DNA from 3 places in the Paenibacillus sp. FSL R5-0623 genome. Region 3 is predicted to be linked to each of the others. Evidence: riboswitches for the same ligand, from Rfam matches in the RefSeq annotation. Region 3 holds a riboswitch; each other region holds the start of a gene.

What was found. A riboswitch is a leader RNA that binds a small molecule or an ion and turns the genes downstream of it on or off. The one in region 3 is predicted to bind thiamine pyrophosphate.
Region 1: it holds a riboswitch for thiamine pyrophosphate, as region 3 does, so the genes downstream of both, thiC (phosphomethylpyrimidine synthase ThiC) here and MKY92_RS04390 (ECF transporter S component) in region 3, are expected to answer to the same signal.
Region 2: it holds a riboswitch for thiamine pyrophosphate, as region 3 does, so the genes downstream of both, MKY92_RS17680 (thiamine phosphate synthase) here and MKY92_RS04390 (ECF transporter S component) in region 3, are expected to answer to the same signal.

The regions. Positions count from the first base shown of each region.
Region 1 is NZ_CP150233.1:717,889-723,475, reverse strand. Features, by position in the region: gene thiC (phosphomethylpyrimidine synthase ThiC) at 530-2,347, opposite strand; TPP riboswitch at 2,738-2,851, opposite strand; gene MKY92_RS03420 (IclR family transcriptional regulator) at 3,000-3,743, opposite strand; gene MKY92_RS03415 (alpha/beta hydrolase) at 4,103-5,128, shown strand; gene MKY92_RS03410 (Fe-Mn family superoxide dismutase) at 5,280-5,587, shown strand, end outside.
Region 2 is NZ_CP150233.1:4,039,532-4,045,118, reverse strand. Features, by position in the region: gene MKY92_RS17695 (hypothetical protein) at 1-363, shown strand, start outside; gene MKY92_RS17690 (hypothetical protein) at 350-1,333, shown strand; gene MKY92_RS17685 (ABC-F family ATP-binding cassette domain-containing protein) at 1,472-3,022, shown strand; TPP riboswitch at 3,099-3,208, shown strand; gene MKY92_RS17680 (thiamine phosphate synthase) at 3,401-4,096, shown strand; gene thiO (glycine oxidase ThiO) at 4,114-5,286, shown strand; gene thiS (sulfur carrier protein ThiS) at 5,283-5,486, shown strand; gene MKY92_RS17665 (thiazole synthase) at 5,489-5,587, shown strand, end outside.
Region 3 is NZ_CP150233.1:945,678-951,264, reverse strand. Features, by position in the region: gene MKY92_RS04405 (PQQ-binding-like beta-propeller repeat protein) at 1-1,008, opposite strand, end outside; gene MKY92_RS04400 (energy-coupling factor transporter transmembrane component T) at 1,110-1,904, opposite strand; gene MKY92_RS04395 (ABC transporter ATP-binding protein) at 1,879-3,450, opposite strand; gene MKY92_RS04390 (ECF transporter S component) at 3,451-4,044, opposite strand; TPP riboswitch at 4,272-4,382, opposite strand; gene MKY92_RS04385 (copper amine oxidase N-terminal domain-containing protein) at 4,550-5,503, shown strand.

The DNA of each region.
Region 1 (5,587 bases), 230 kb from region 3:
GCGGATTTGAAGTGAAATATTACAATCACTAAAAACATGTGAAAACTACTATATTGACTTCTTTTGCAAAATAAAAATGCTCTCGAACAAGAGCATTTCAAATGGTATAATCACTTTGTACAGCCAATTTGTGGTGGGAAATAGGTTTGCCTCCAGTGGGAGGTGATCCTATGAACTTCTCTTTTAACGACGTAATCGTGTTCGCGATGTTAATTATTGCGCTCCTGACATACATCGATCGTAAAAAGAAGTGACCCGCCACAGGTTGACGGCCTGACGGGTCACTTCATCTGAACTTGCTGCACTCGGAGGAATACCCACCGCAAATGCTGTGCAGGAGTAGCCATTGGCCTGGCTACTCTTATTGGTGTTTACCTACATTCATTTTATTAAACATCTGCTAGACAATCAACCATAATGCTGATAAAAAGTATCAGGAAGCTGATCAATAAGATGAAAAAGACGACATGATAGCAGTATTCTCACCTGCAAATGATGTCAGACTGCCCAGCTTGCGCTGTATCGGCGCCTAGGAACGTGTCCGATATTCCTCGGCCTTTTCCTGCATCCCGGCAGCTACAGCCTCATTCTCGGACAATCCTTTATCCGCGGCAAAGGCCCGAATGTCCTGCGTGATGCGCATGCTACAGAACTTCGGTCCGCACATCGAGCAGAAATGAGCTTCTTTGGCCCCTTCTGCTGGCAGCGTCTCATCATGGTAGGACAGCGCACGTTCAGGGTCCAGTGACAGGTTAAACTGGTCACGCCAACGGAACTCGAAACGTGCCTTGGACAATGCATCATCGCGGCGTTGAGCACGCGGATGGCCTTTCGCCAGATCGGCAGCGTGGGCCGCGATCTTGTAGGCGATGACGCCTTCCCGCACATCATCCTTGTTGGGCAGGCCCAAATGTTCTTTTGGCGTAACATAACAGAGCATGGACGTGCCGAACCAGCCAATCATGGCCGCACCAATGGCGGATGTGATGTGATCGTATCCCGGGGCAATGTCGGTCGTCAGCGGCCCCAGCGTATAGAACGGTGCCTCTTTACATATCTCCATCTGCATATCCACATTCTCCTTGATCTTGTGCATCGGCACATGCCCCGGACCTTCGATCATCACCTGCACATCATGCTTCCACGCAATCTGCGTCAGTTCCCCCAGCGTAGCCAGTTCCGCCATCTGAGCTTCGTCATTGGCATCGTAGATACTACCTGGACGGAGTCCATCTCCCAGCGAAAACGCCACATCATACCTTTTCATAATCTCGCAGATTTCTTCAAAATGAGTGTACAAAAAATTCTCCTGATGATGCGCAAGGCACCATGCTGCCATAATGGACCCACCGCGAGACACAATGCCTGTCATCCGCTTGGCCGTCATCGGGATATAACGCAGCAGTACACCTGCATGAATCGTAAAGTAGTCCACACCCTGCTCTGCCTGCTCAATGAGTGTGTCACGGTATAACTCCCAGGTCAGCGCTTCCGCTTCGCCATTCACCTTCTCCAGCGCCTGATACAGCGGCACCGTACCAATCGGCACAGGTGAATTGCGGATAATCCATTCCCGGGTGGTATGAATGTTTTTGCCTGTGGACAGATCCATTACGGTATCCGATCCCCAGCGTACCGCCCAGGTCATCTTCTCAACCTCTTCCTCGATGGAAGAAGATACAGCAGAGTTGCCAATGTTGGCATTGATCTTCACATGAAAATGGCGACCGATCAACATCGGCTCACTCTCCGGGTGATTGATGTTAGACGGCAGGATGGCCCGTCCACTCGCCAGCTCCTGCCTTACAAATTCCGGCTCCACACCTTCACGAATGGCAGCGAATTCCATCTCTGCCGTAATGACTCCCTGTCTCGCGTAGTGCATCTGGGTCACACAGCGTCCTGGCTGTGCCCGCAAGGGTTTGCCACGTAATCCGGGATACTCTTCGGCACCGGCTCTCTTCCCTCCGGGCTTCAGTCCGTTATCCTCCGGTTTAACCGTACGGCCCTGGTAAGCCTCGACATCGCCACGCTCTGTGATCCAGAGGGTACGCAGGGCTGGCAGACCTGCACGGATATCGGCGTGAAATCCGGGATCGGTCATAGGGCCGCTCGTATCGTAGACACGCAGCGGTTCGTTATGCTCCACCCCTTGGGGAGTATTCGTGTCATGAAGGGCTATCTCACGTTCCGGTACTGCAATGTCCGGCCGTGAGCCCTGAATGTAGACTTTGCGGCTGCCCGGAAAGGGCTGAACCCGTCCGGCCGCGCTTGTTTCCTTTTCCACCTGCTGACCGTTATGTTGCTGTTCCATCGCTTGTTGTCCCGTTTGATTTTCTGTACTCATGTCACTTGTCTCCTCCTCATTGTTCGTTCGCTTGTTTTTGGGTTGGCATCATCATTAGCTCGCTTACGTACCTGTCCCAAATCATGCGCAATGCAGAGAAGAAAGAGCGATCCTACACCAGACCAGGGGAGACATTATTTATGTACAGTTCACAACAGACCGAAGGCTGCCGCAGATCATGGATCTATGGTGACTTCCCTCCTCATCCAAGCCCACTTTCGCAGGTTATTGAAAAAGAAGCCCATAGAATCCTCGCTATATCGCCTGTTCACTGTATATAAAAAAGCCGGTCCCCGAAGGAACCGACTTTTAATGTCCATCACCAATAATGCACCTTTATGCAGCTCCTTAACGGAGCCCTACAAGGGTCACATCATGTGGTGGTTGTGGTCATATCGCCGATTACTTCCCTACGCTGGTATGATCCAGATCAGGTGCAAAGGGTCCGGAATCTCATGCGATTCCGTCTCAGTCCGGACAATTCGGACTCCCCCAGTAACGTTAACAAGTTGCGGCATACACATGCCGCAGTTCATATTCAATGAAGCTGGCCCCGATGGGCCGTCCATTACAGAGTAGCGCAACCGGAACATAAAAACAACCTTTATATTCCAGATTACTAACTTAATTGGTGACAGACCTTACATCGACATCAGGATAACATGAGCCCCATCTGCGTAGCAGCTTCCTTTAGCACAGGTGCGTATTCGTGCAAAGTCTCTTGCGAGAGTCGACTGACAGGCCCTGAGACCGAGAGGGCAGCTGCAATATTGCCTCTGCGATCCATAATCGGTACCGATACCGCGGCAGCTCCCGGCTCACGTTCCTCATAACTCGTCGCATATCCGTTATCCCGAATGTCTACCATTTGCGCCAAATACACCGCTGGATCGATAAATACCGGCCATTCAGGACCATTCATCAATTCTTCACGATCCTCGTCCGTGGCAAACGCCATCAAAACTTTGCTGGAAGCGCCCACAGACAGCGGGAGTCTAACACCAACGGGAGCAACTCGGCGAATCGCCTGATCACTTTGCACAGCCTGAATCCGAATCCGTTCACTGCCATCACGCAGGTACAGACTCACGGTCTCCCCCAATCGATCCCTCAGTCGCTCCATCGCAGGCAGCAGCAGAATAGCGGGATCATCACTGCGGGACATATGAGCTGACAGCTCCCAGATTCGGATGCCAAGGCGGTACTTCTCTGTTGCTGCATCGCGGATTACGAACCCTCGATCCTCCAGCGTAGCCATCAAACGGTGCACTGTACTTTTGTGCAGGCCGATCTGGCTGGCGATTTCGGTGAGTCCCAGATCACTTCGTGTGGTAAAACATAATAATATATCCAGCGCCCGTTCCACAGCCCGGACGGTTAACTTGCGATCTTCCATGGCATAATGCCCTCCTCATGTTTCATCACATGAAACTTGGTTACATAAATTATATGAGAAACGGTCTCATCTGTAAACCAAAAAGAGCCAAAATCGAAATAAGCCAACATGTAAATTTTTCCTTTTTATAAGACTTAATCCCCTGTAATTTACACACTAAGGTAATGTTACCCATATATCTTAAGAACTATATAACAATTGCGTAACAAATGCCCTCAATCAATTGACTTTGACTATACGGGAACATACGATAAAGATATATTACATTAAGATATCGCTCTGAAGCAGGCTCTGAAATCGACGCAATTCTCTTTTCATGTCGTTGTTATCTTCAACTGAACTTCAAAGGAGGGGCATTCATGTATCCAACATCCCAGAGCGAAGCCCCGCTGCAAACAAAAGTGTCCGATCTGCCCTCTTCCCTATCACCGAGGCTGATTCGGTTCAAACATATTATCGTAGCGTTGCTGCTCTCCGTTGTATTTTTTCTACTGTTTTGTTTTATTGCACTGCATGGTTACATCGCATGGGTATTATCCAATCCAACGGTAGCACCGGTCTTCTCCAATCCAATGCAGGCCAAGAACATGAAGTACGAAGACATCACGTTCCCGGCAGCAGATGGCAGCCGGACGATGCAGGGATGGTATATACCTGCTGACAATGCTGCAAGCAAAACGATTATTTTTAGTCACGGCTATGGTGCCAATCGTGAAGAAACATGGGTACCCATGTATGACCTGGCACACTATGCCCATCAACTTGGGTTCAACGTGGTCATGTTCGATTATGGCTTCGCCTCACAGGTGAACAAAGCCGTAGCCACAGGTGGCAAAGCTGAGTCACAGCAATTGCTGGGTGCCATCCAGTTCGCCAAGCAGCGAGGTGCGCAGGAACTGGTTGTCTGGGGTTTCTCCATGGGTGCCGGTACGGCGCTTCAAACCGGACTGATTACCCAGGAAGTGGATGCGATGATTCTTGACAGTACGTTCCTGCTTGAGCCTGATACGCTGTACCACAACATTCATAACCAGATCGATCTCCCGCGTCAGCCTACACTCGAGATCATGAATCTGTTATTCCCTGTTCTGAATGGTACCGGATTACAACAGATTCCATACCAGGAAGTGAAAAAGGAAGATTATCCGTTCCCGATTTTCTTCATCCATGGCACAGAGGACGAGAAGGCGCCTTATCCAATTGCGGAGCAACTCGCCGCCAACCAGACCAATCCATACTCCGATGAATGGATTGTCCAGGATGCGCATCATGAGTTGATCTTCCGGGAGCATCCAAAGGAATATCTGCGCCGTGTCTCAACTTTCCTGAGTCATGTAACGAAAACAAGCAGTGACGATGTGCAAAACACAAATAGTGGAGAATAACCAAATTCCAATCATTCGAATTTTTTTCCAGAGCCCTCAGGGCTCTTTTTTTGCACTCATAGGACAACAAGCTCGCGGAATATACTCTTGGGACGCATGAACAGACGGTCTGCATGTAATGAATTCCATCTGAAGGAGGTTCAAAATAAAGATGAACTGGTATGGATATGGTCACCTGCTGCCTCTGCGGACATTGGAGGAAATCCGTTTCTGGAAAGAGCAGGAGAAAGAACATACACTCGTCATTCGTGCCCTGGTTCCTGATCTGGAGCCCCCATACGTCAAGCTACTGGAGGAATGGGAGGTTACCTTTGCAAACAGTGAGCGAGTAGCCAATCAGCTTTTAAAACAACTATTGCCTGGAACCCATCCGCCTGCTCCCTACATGGTTCGTTGTATCGATCAACTTGTGTTGGCAGCTCGGCAGCAATCGAGAGAGTTCATCAAACAGCTATACGT
Region 2 (5,587 bases), 3.1 Mb from region 3:
GAGGAACAACTGGCCCAGACGGGCAATCTGTATGAGGTGTCGATGGAACATTTGCATAAGAAATATGTACCTCACTATACAGACCCGATGGACCGTAACAGTTTTACCGGAACTTACGAGGTAGTTCAGGATGGATATTATGCAGCTCAGATTCGAGAGCGACTATTCCCATCCTCAGGTGTGATACCGGTTGATGATCCTGGCCGAAGATATACGTTGACCACAGGGGATTTTTTCACCGTGACGCTCCAAAATACAAATCGTACACCTTCCATGCTCATTCGTGAATGGTTGAGTGGTACGGCTCAGGCTTCAGCGGTATTTGTAACATACGGAGGTATGGTTCTCAATGAAGATTACTGAGCTGTCCATTGTATTCGTGCTGATCTTCTTCCCGCTCTTCTGGATCATCTCACTCCATACCCAAGATGCCGAGGAGGCTCAATATCTTGGTCAACGATACAGATCTGCACTTCAAACCGCAGTTATGGATGCAGGTGCTGTGATGCATCAGAATGAGAAACAAAATGATGAAGCAGGTTATGATTCAACCAAGTTTGTTAAAGCGGACAAGGAGCTCGCCTTGTTGACATTTACGCAGACGATGGCTTTGAATATGGGGATTCAGAATGATCCCGCAGCTATTCGAAACATGTTTAATTACATCCCTGCCGTGGTTATTCTGGATTATGATGGCTATTATATGTTGTCCACAGAAACAGAGATGACGGGTAACCTTGAAGATTCTTTCAGGCAAGTATGGAGCCCCAAGAAACCTTATACATATTCAGATTCTAATGGTAACAGTATTAACTTTACACTGGACGACTACGTATATGCCTATGACGCAAACGCAGGGAAATGGATTGAGGGATTTCAAAAAGAACTGGCTTCAACCACACAGATTCCTTTACTTCAGAATACCAGCGTATTTGAGCAAGTTAGAAGAAGTCGGATTGTGACTGCTGTGCAGGATGATCTGGCTGATGTGATTAACCGCCATAATGAGTTTGCCAGAAAGAACGGTATTTCCTATACGTTTACGATGCCCCTGATTGCGCAGGAAGATTGGTACAACTCCATTAACGATACAGGGATTATGGCCTTTATCCAAGGTATAGGTGTGGGTGACCAGAAAATCAACAATTACGCAATTGGTGGAGGCAGACTTGTGAAGAAAACGGCCATCGTAGGTGGGGTAGATCCTTTAACGGGTATCAAGTACTACTATCCCTCCACATGTGGTAATGGTTACCGTGCTGAAGAGGTGTTCACAGACGCAAGACAAGCAGCTGCACAAGGCTATTTCGAATATAAATGCTCTAATCGGTAGGGTAGCCTGTATGACAAAATCATGGAAGAGGTTCCTGAGCTGTTTACATTACTTTCAGAAAAGACGGGACTTGTGCTAGAATAGGGTTTCGGAACAATCACAAAAGTAATGTCTAATAGATAGGAGCTACCTCATCTTATGAGTTTATTGTCAGTAGAGAACGTGAGTCACAATTTTGGAGATCGCACGTTATTTAAAAATGTATCGTTTCGTTTACTTGCCGGAGAGCGCGTAGGACTTGTTGGTGCCAATGGTGTGGGTAAATCCACATTAATGAACATCCTTACCGGTAAATTGCTTAAAGATAGTGGAAAAGTGGAATGGACACCTAAGGTCCGTTATGGATATCTGGATCAGCACACGAAGCTTACCCCAGGCAAAACCATTCGTGACGTGCTTAAGGATGCATTCCTTCCGTTGCTTGAATTGGAAAAAGAAATGATGAATATTACGGACCAGATGGCAGATGCAGATCCAGATAAGCTGGAGCAGTTGCTGGAAGAGATGGGCGATATTCAGGAACAACTGGAACAGGGCGACTTTTATCTGATTGACGTAAAAGTGGAAGAGATGGCCAATGGTCTTGGTTTGTCCGCAATTGGTCTTGATCGAGATGTCGCAGCTCTAAGTGGTGGACAACGTACCAAGGTGCTTCTTGCCAAACTTCTGCTCGAGAAACCTACAGCTCTTTTGCTGGATGAGCCGACCAACTATCTGGACGTAGAGCATATTGAATGGCTGTCACGTTACCTGAAGGACTACCCGCACGCGTTTCTCTTAATCTCCCATGACACCGAATTCATGAATGAAGTCGTAAATGTCATTTATCATTTGGAATTTGCCAAATTAACGAGATATGCAGCGAACTATAACAAGTTCCTTGAGATGGCTGATATGAATAAAGCCCAGCATATTGATGCATACGAGAAGCAGCAAGAGTACATCAAGAAGCAGGAAGACTTCATTCAGCGTAACAAGGCACGTGCTTCAACTTCAGGTCGAGCAAAGAGCCGGGAGAAGCAGCTGGACAGAATTGAACGTATTGATCGCCCAGATGAAGCGGCCAAACCAACGTTCAAATTCAAGGATGCCCGTGCGAGCAGCAAAACGGTCTTTGAGGGTATTGATTTTGAAATTGGATATACGTATCCTTTGCTGCCCAAAATGACGATGACAATTGAACGTGGTGAGAAAATTGCCATCGTAGGTTGTAATGGTGTGGGTAAATCGACGCTATTAAAAACCATCCTGGGAAAAATATCTCCACTTAGTGGAAAGACTTTCTTGGGAGATTATCTGGAAACGGCCTATTTTGAGCAGGAAGTTCGTGCTGGGAATATCACGCCGATTGAGGATGTCTGGAATGAGTTTTCACATTTGACCCAGAATGAGGTCCGGGGTCATCTCGCTCGCTGCGGGTTGAAAAATGAGCACATTACTCGTCCGCTTAACATGCTGAGTGGTGGAGAACAAGCCAAGGTTCGTTTATGCAAACTCTTGATGCGTGAAAGCAACTGGATTTTATTCGATGAGCCGACAAACCATCTGGATGTCACAGCCAAAGCGGAGTTGCAGCGTGCCTTGCAAGAATTCAAGGGAACGGTGTTACTGGTATCTCATGAACCTGATTTCTACGAGGGTTGGGTCACCAAAACATGGAATGTCGAAGAATGGTCTGAGAAAAACTAGGGCGATTTAAGACAATGTTTAACAGAAATGACGGTGACAAAAAAATCCGTCTATGGTAACATAGGCTACAACTTCATATGAACACTAGGGGGGCCGCACGATGCGGCTGAGATGGAAGAATGCGATTCTGGACCCTTTGCACCTGATCTGGATCATACCAGCGTAGGGAAGTGGCGAGCGCGTTTCAGTGAATGACGTGAGCAAACGGCAATTCAAAGAATTTCAACCGTCTGCTTAACGAATTGAAACATGCAGTTGCGTGTATAACGTTATGGCTATAGGGTCTATAGCTTTATTGCACGAAATGAACTGTATGTATCAGTCAGTCATCTGGTCCTATAATTAATACGCAGCCACTCCCCTACGGGAGTGGCTTTTTTGTGTTTTCATAGCATTCACGCATGGAAGGAGATGAACAGTACGGTATTTTCTCATGAACATGTACACGGATCATTTGAACTGCATGTTGTATCTACGGGTGCAGGGGATCAAGCATCTTTTGTAAAAGCTGCAAAGGACGTTTGGCCATGGGTGGACTATATTCACATACGAGAAAAACAACTCACATGGCAAGACAAGATCGGTTGGGCTGAAAGTCTGCTTAGCATTGGCGTTCCATCTTGTCGCATTGTTATAAATGGTTCAGAGCTGCCACCACAGAATGACATCTATGGCGGTGTACATTGGGGGCAAGATGCGATACGTAACTATAACCCAGCTGTTATAAGCAATGTGCAGCGACTTCGTCTGGGTGTATCTGTTCATTCAATCGATGAGGCAAAAATCGCTGAAGAACGGGGAGCCGATTACCTTTTCTTCGGGCATGTCTACTCAACCAACAGTAAGCCTGATCTTGAACCAAGAGGATTATATGCTCTGGCTGAAGTGTGCTCTGGTGTCTCCATTCCTGTCATGGCGATTGGGGGCATCGAACCGGGAAACATTCACGCTATTCGTTCTGCAGGCGCACAGGGAGTCGCTGTGATCTCGAATGTGTGGGCGAGCGATTCCCCGGATCGGGCGGCTGCATTATTAAGGCAGGCTATCGTTGGTACAGAAAGTTTGAGCCGCTGAATCAAGGAGATGAGCTGATGAAGAAGATCATTACTGATAGACCGGATAAGATTCATGCAGAAACGATTATTGTAGGCGGAGGCGTTGTTGGATGTGCCATCGCATATGAGCTTGCTTCCCGTGGACAGGATGTGCTGTTGCTGGAGCGTTCGGCGATTGCAGGAGGCACTTCTTGCGCAGCAGCTGGAATGCTGGCGGCCGACAGTGAGGATTTTGCTCATCCTTTGATGGCTAAGCTTGCCAGGCAGAGTAGACAGTTACTTACCGAGCAACAAGTGCTAATGGCTACACTCAGTGAGGTAGAGACTGGTCTGCAACGCCAGGGATTCCTAACTCCTTTTCGTTCATACAGTGAATTAAGTAGTTATAAGGACAATCGGAAGTCTGCGTTGTCTAGTTCTGCTGATGAGATGTGGTGGGATCGTTCCGTTGTGCAACAGGAGGCATCATGGCTTAACAGAGATACGTATGGAGCCTATTACAGACCTCACGAGAGTGAGATTCTCCCAGTCCACCTAACGAAGGCGTACGCCGAATCCGCTCAAGCAATAGGAGCACGGGTAATGGAGGACATACAGGATATACGTGTGCAAGCAAACGAACACGGTGTGCAGGGAATCACCACATCGATCGGTGAGATGAGATGCAAACATGTCATTATAGCGGCTGGATTACAGAGTGAAGAGTTGATGAGACATGTGAATCTGAGCTTGCCTGTGTGGTCGGTAAAAGGTGAAATAGCCGCCGTTCAGTTCTCAGATGAACATGCAGGGTACAGACCTGATAGAACGGTGTATGCAGAGGATATCTATATTGTTCCCAAAGCCAATGGCGAAGTTTGGCTCGGTGCAACCAGTCTGCCAGGCAGAACGGATTTGAACGTTTCTGTACAGGGTGTTCAGAAGCTGCTAACAGCGGCTACCCACTGGGTGCCTGGGATGAAAGAAGCACAATTTATACGAGCGTGGGCAGGCGTAAGACCGGGAACTCCCGATGGACTGCCTTATATAGGTGCTTGCAAGAGTATACCCGGGTTGTTCGCCGCCTTTGGACATTACCGCAACGGTATCTTGCTTAGTGCGATAACAGGCAGGCTTATCGCTGAGTTGCTCGCTGGCAAAAGCTCAGAAGAACTCGGAATTGAGGCGCTGAGCCCTGAGCGATTGAACAGAAAGGGAGTGGTGCAGTGAATATCATCGTTAATGGTCAACGGATGGAGATTGAAGACAGATTGAATCGTGTGGATAAATTGCTCCAATCTTTTGACCTGCAAGTCAAGACTGTAGTTGTTGAGCTGAACAGGCATATCTTAACGCGTGAGCACCATGAGTCAACAGCATTAAGAGAAGGCGATCGAATTGAGATTGTACATTTTGTAGGAGGCGGTTGATGATGTTGAACATTGGTAAATATACGTTTGAGTCCAGATTGTTGCTCGGAACAGGCAAGTTTTCGGATCTGGAAGTGCAAAGTCAGGCTGTGGAAGCATCT
Region 3 (5,587 bases):
TGTTGTGCCATAGATTTTTGTTGTGAACCCATATTCATCCGTCCGACTGATGTTCCAATCGGAAACAACAGCATTTCGATTATCCTGTGCTAAATTCCAGCGTGTTCTGACCAGTCTGCCATTCTTGTTGAATGTGACCAAAAATTGCCCATCTTCCCGCTCATATCTCCAGGTCTGTCCAATACTCATTGAATCACCCGTGTAATTTAGATTGCTTGAACTCTCTTTCCAATCCGGCTCGCCTAACCACCCAGCCACTTGTTTGGAGGTGGTTGCCTTATTCAGCTTAATATCTGTCAGATGGCGTATAACCGAAGTTGGCAGCGATGTATCCTGTTGGAACCAACCATCCGCCACATTCATCCGCTGTTCTATGGCCTGTGCCTTGATCCAGAAGAGTCCTGGCCGATACGTGAAGGATTCTTTATCCCAGACTCGTGGGGCAATGGAGACCCCATACCAGCCTTTCCACTTTGCAACAATAACAGCCTTATCTGTTAGCGATTTCTCATTAGACCAAGTTATAGAACTATCCGGAGCCAGATACAGCTTACTGCCTGATTGGAGCGTGAAGCTTTGGGGAGCTATTTCCGTCATGCTTCTGCTCTCCTTCAGTGCATACCAACTTGGCAACCAAAAGTTTCCATGATCGATTGACTTAAGCTGCACCCACTCGCCACGAACCGAGGCCAACGTATACTTTTCGTTTTTTGTTGTATAGTATTCAATCCCCAGCTGGTCAGCAGCCACACTGCCGTCCCTTCTGTTTTTGAACAGAGGGATGTCATTCATGAGCGTAACGGGTTCTCCTTGTTTGTAGGCCAACTGTGTTGATAAGACTTGAGAGCTTGCACCCAAGGCTTGTGGCGTTGTAGCCAAAGCTTGTCCTCCTCCAAGCACGACCATTTTGGAATCCAGCAGCATCCATCCCGTCAACAGCGCAGCTGATAATCCAGTCATGGTAATCCATTTGTACCCCGTTCTCTGCCAGTCAGGACCCGTCTTCACTCTCGTTCATCCCCATCCATTAGAAGTTATTTCCAATAGAGACGCAGTAAAAAGGAAAAAGTTAGCGTTTTCATCAATATATTTCTATCTATCTCCCAATATTACCTTACATCCACCATCGTAGCATGATAAGGAAAGGTAACCCCGATGTAATAAGCAGCTGTTAAGGTGAGCATATAATAAAATACAAACCACAGATCAGCTCGCGAATAGCCAATCTGAATGTAATACGTTCGGCTCGCGCCATCCGTAAATCCTTTCGCTTCCATCGCAACCGCCATTCGCTGTGCACGGCGAATGCTCTGTGCCAGCAGCGGAATAGCGTAACGCTTGAGTGTTCCATACACGTTCCAGCGAGAGCCACGTTGCTGTGTTCCACGAATACGAATAGCGTAACGGAGCGTCTGGAATTCATCCAGCATAATCGGGATCATGCGCATCGCGGCCAGAAAGCTATAGGCATATTTTGCGGGAAGCCGCCACTGCTGCATCAGGGAATAAAACAGCCGTACTGGCTTGGTCGTAAGACCAAAGAGTAACCCAGCCGCGGCCATAGTGAGCGAGCGAAAACCCAAGTGTAGACCGCGATAGAAACTCTCTTCGGTTATGTGGATCAATCCCCACTTATACCATGTGGTCTCGCCCTTACCAAACATCATCATGCCTGTGGACGTGGAGATAAAAACCAGAATGAATGGTGATGCATACAGTATCAATCTGTACCACGGATGACCTGTCCAGCACAGTAATAGCATCATCGCCACTGCAACGTTGGCCATTACATTCAGATTGTGAATGAGGATAACGATGACAAACATCATCGTCAGAATGATCATCTTTAATCCCGAATTGACGTTATGAAGCCAGGTTTCACGGTGAGGAAACGACAGTTGCATCAGTTAACCTCCCCTCATCTACCGTCCAGATTCGGGTGCAATATCTTTTTACAATTTCACGATCATGGGTAACCATAACAATAGCTGTTCCCTCTCTCCGCAATTGCTCCAGCTGTGCTAACATGGCAAACGTATTGCGGGCATCCTGTCCAAAAGTAGGTTCATCCAACAGCAGTATTCGCTGCTCTCTCACCAGTGCAGAGGCAACGCTCAAGCGTCGTTTCTGCCCCATCGATAATTGGTAGGGATGGCGCTCGGAGAGGTCTATTAGCCCAAATTGATTCAACATATGATCAGTCCTGACAAGTCTTTCTTCCGTTGAAATCCTGCCCCCCAGCAATGAGAATTCCACTTCTTCCGCAACCGTGTTGGTCACAAATTGAAACTCCGGGTTCTGAAATACAAACGCGATTCGATCTGCAAGCTGCTCCGTTTTGCCAGAAGGCTGACCGTCCACCTCATAATGACCTGTTGTTTTTAGGATATTCATCAGAGATAACAACAATGAACTCTTGCCAGCTCCATTAACTCCGACAATACCAATCCAGTCTCCATGCCATACTTTGGCCTGTTCTACCTGAATGAAGGGTGTTTTCCCACGCCATCCGGTGAACTGCTGCAAGTCCAGTGCAGGCTGATAGGCGGGTGATACAGGTGATAAGGATGAGACGTGAGATATGGGGGATATACCCGGTGTATCGGATAAACCAGACGATTGCTGTGCTTCCAAACTTGAGATGCCTTGGTCCACACACAATTGAAGCTCTCCAGAAGCACTTCTCTCTTCTTCCTTAGCTGCCTGCTCGTGCTCATCCCACACACCCGGATACCAGATTCCATAAGCCTTCAGCTTGCCCCGTTCATGCGTAAATACCTGCTGTGCTGGCCCATCCGCCACGATCTTTCCTTCAGGTGATAACACAATAATTCGGTCGACCATATCCACAATCTCGTTAATTTTGTGTTCAACGATGATGATCGTTTTGTCACTGACGATGCGTTTGACGGTATCCCACACCTGGGAAGTCCCCTCATCATCCAACAGTGCAGTGGGTTCATCCAAAAACAATACCTCCGGGTCCATGGCAAGCATCGAAGCAATCGCGAGACGCTGCTTCATCCCCTGAGACATGGACTGGATCAATACACGATTCTGTTCAAAGGATAATCCCACTTGTTTCAGATAATATTTAATCAGAGCAGGCATCTCTTCACGCGGAATATTTCGGTTTTCCAGCACAAATGCGATCTCTTCATCCGTAAAAGACATACAGAACTGGGTATCCGGATCTTGAAAGACCACTCCTGCTTTGGCGGGAACCTGAATATCATCACATTTCATCGGAATCTCAACCGAACGTGGTATCAGACCGCTCAAAATTTGCAATAACGTCGATTTACCGGAGCCACTCGGGCCAAGCAACAGCACTTTCTCTCCTTGACGCACAGAAAGAGACAAGCCTTGAAATACCAAGGCTTTCTCTCCCGGGAACTTGCATCTTAGATTCGTCACACTTACCGCTTGCGAATTCCCTTCCCCGTTCATCTAATCCAGCGCCTCATAATCCTGTTTGGATACCGGTCTGAGTGAACGTGTTACACCGGTCAGTTCCAATGCTTTGGCGAGATAATAAGCGAACACTCCTGCAATCAAGATGCTTCCGATGAAGCGGAATCCAATAAATAACGTATAATTCCAGGCCGAGAGTGAATCAATATACCCGTACTGGTAATCCAGCAAAAGCGAAGCCGCTGCGGCTCCTATGGCTGCAAGACAGGTGACAAACAGATTGGTTTTGCGATACAAAAATGCTGCGAAGAATATCTCGGCTCCCAATCCTTGCAACAGACCGTATACAAGTGTGGACATGCCCCATTCACTGCCCAAAAAAGCACTTACCGTTGAAGCCGCAACTTCGGCAAGAATAGCCACGCCTGGTTTACGAATGATAACAAAAGCAAACGTGCCCGCCATAAACCACATGCCGTAGATCATCTGCTCCGCATGAACGCCGAATGGTTTCATCAAGTCATATGTAGGTCCCCATATCTTGTAGATCACCCCAAACACCACTGCGATCACGATGGTTACCAGAATATCCGTTAGTTTCAATCGTTTGTTGCTTGCTGTTGCTGCCATGTTCTCTACGTCCTTCCTCTGTTCCCTGTGGGGGTTATAAAAATAAACGAAAAAGCCTCCCCGGTTCCGGGCAGGCCTTACGCACAGTGTACAATCCTCACAATGATGTATTGGATGGATGTCGAAAATACGGAATATCAACCATTCCCTCTCCCCTGGCAGATACACCACCACAGTTCAAAGAGGTCTGTTGTTCATCCACGTTCATTCCCACAATTCACCCTAACATATCGCAAATCTATGTTCTCTACGCTGGCATTACCCAGATCAGATGTACGGTCAGCGGCACAAGGCCACTCTCTCAGCCCAACTTCATTGAGCTCCCGGTTCACTTATTTCATTGCTTCTACTCTACATCAGATGGGTATTTGTGGCAATCCCTAGAAGAATCATCATGCTTCATTTGGGGTAAAAGGGAAGGAGACATGTGATGGTCCACTTTCCATAATATGCAACATTTAGGTTATGTAGTGCGTCTTAAACATTAGAAGGGAGATTGATAGTGATGAAAAAGTACAACTCTGCTTGGCAGCTTAAAACATGGAAAATGGTCCTTGCCGCTTCGATACTCACCGCAGGCACGGCACCTGCCTTGCTCTCATCCACTGTGGCGGAAGCCGCAGCAACCAAACCTAAACCGACAGCTTATATTAACAATGTTCAAGCTCAATATGATGTTGTCATACGGCAGGGTATTACGTACGTGGCATTGACGGAGCTTCAATTCCTCGGCAACTATACGTTTGGTTACAATAACAAAACAAAAGAGATCAGCATTAGCACAGGCAGTGATAAGTATGTTCTTACACCTAACAGCAAAACAATGAAGAAAAACGGTCAGAATGCGACATTATCCTCCGCGCCGATTCTGGTGAATGGTAAAGCGATGCTTCCGCTCCGTGCCATCGGTGAAGCTTTTGGTGCCAAGGTGCAGTGGAACCAGAAGGCCAAGGAAGCCTACATTTACACTACCGATGCTACGATTGTAAAAGAATATAACAGTTCCGATCTGACTGTGGCGCGTGAAGCCGCACTGCATCTGCCACGCTTCTCTGAACTGGGACAAGCACGTCTGGACATTCGCAACCCTTTGGGTCCGGTGGATTCATCCATTGAATACATTTTTGAACAAGGAAAAAAAGATCGTTTCTTCGTTGTTGAGGATAACGATCTGATCAGTTATTACATCCTTAAAAATGGAAGTGCCCTGCTACAATGGCAGGCCAACATCAGCAAAAATGCCGGAACCATCGGTGACCTGTTCTTTATTAAAACCAAAGCCGTTGCTGAAGCAGGGACTCGTCCTTCCGTAGCAGGTCAAACACTCGTATCATTCAAGTACTCTCGCATGCTTGAAGAAACCTCTTACGAGATCATGAACAAGTTGGGCTCCATTGATACCGGTTCTGTTGTCCCCGAGAAAGGCAAAGTCATCGTTGAAGTTCCGGGAGAGAAATAATTTGAGCATCCTCTATAAAACATTGCTCAGCAGAACTATACTATGACATCTGCATTACAAAAGAGCGTCCCTCAAAGTCAGTGT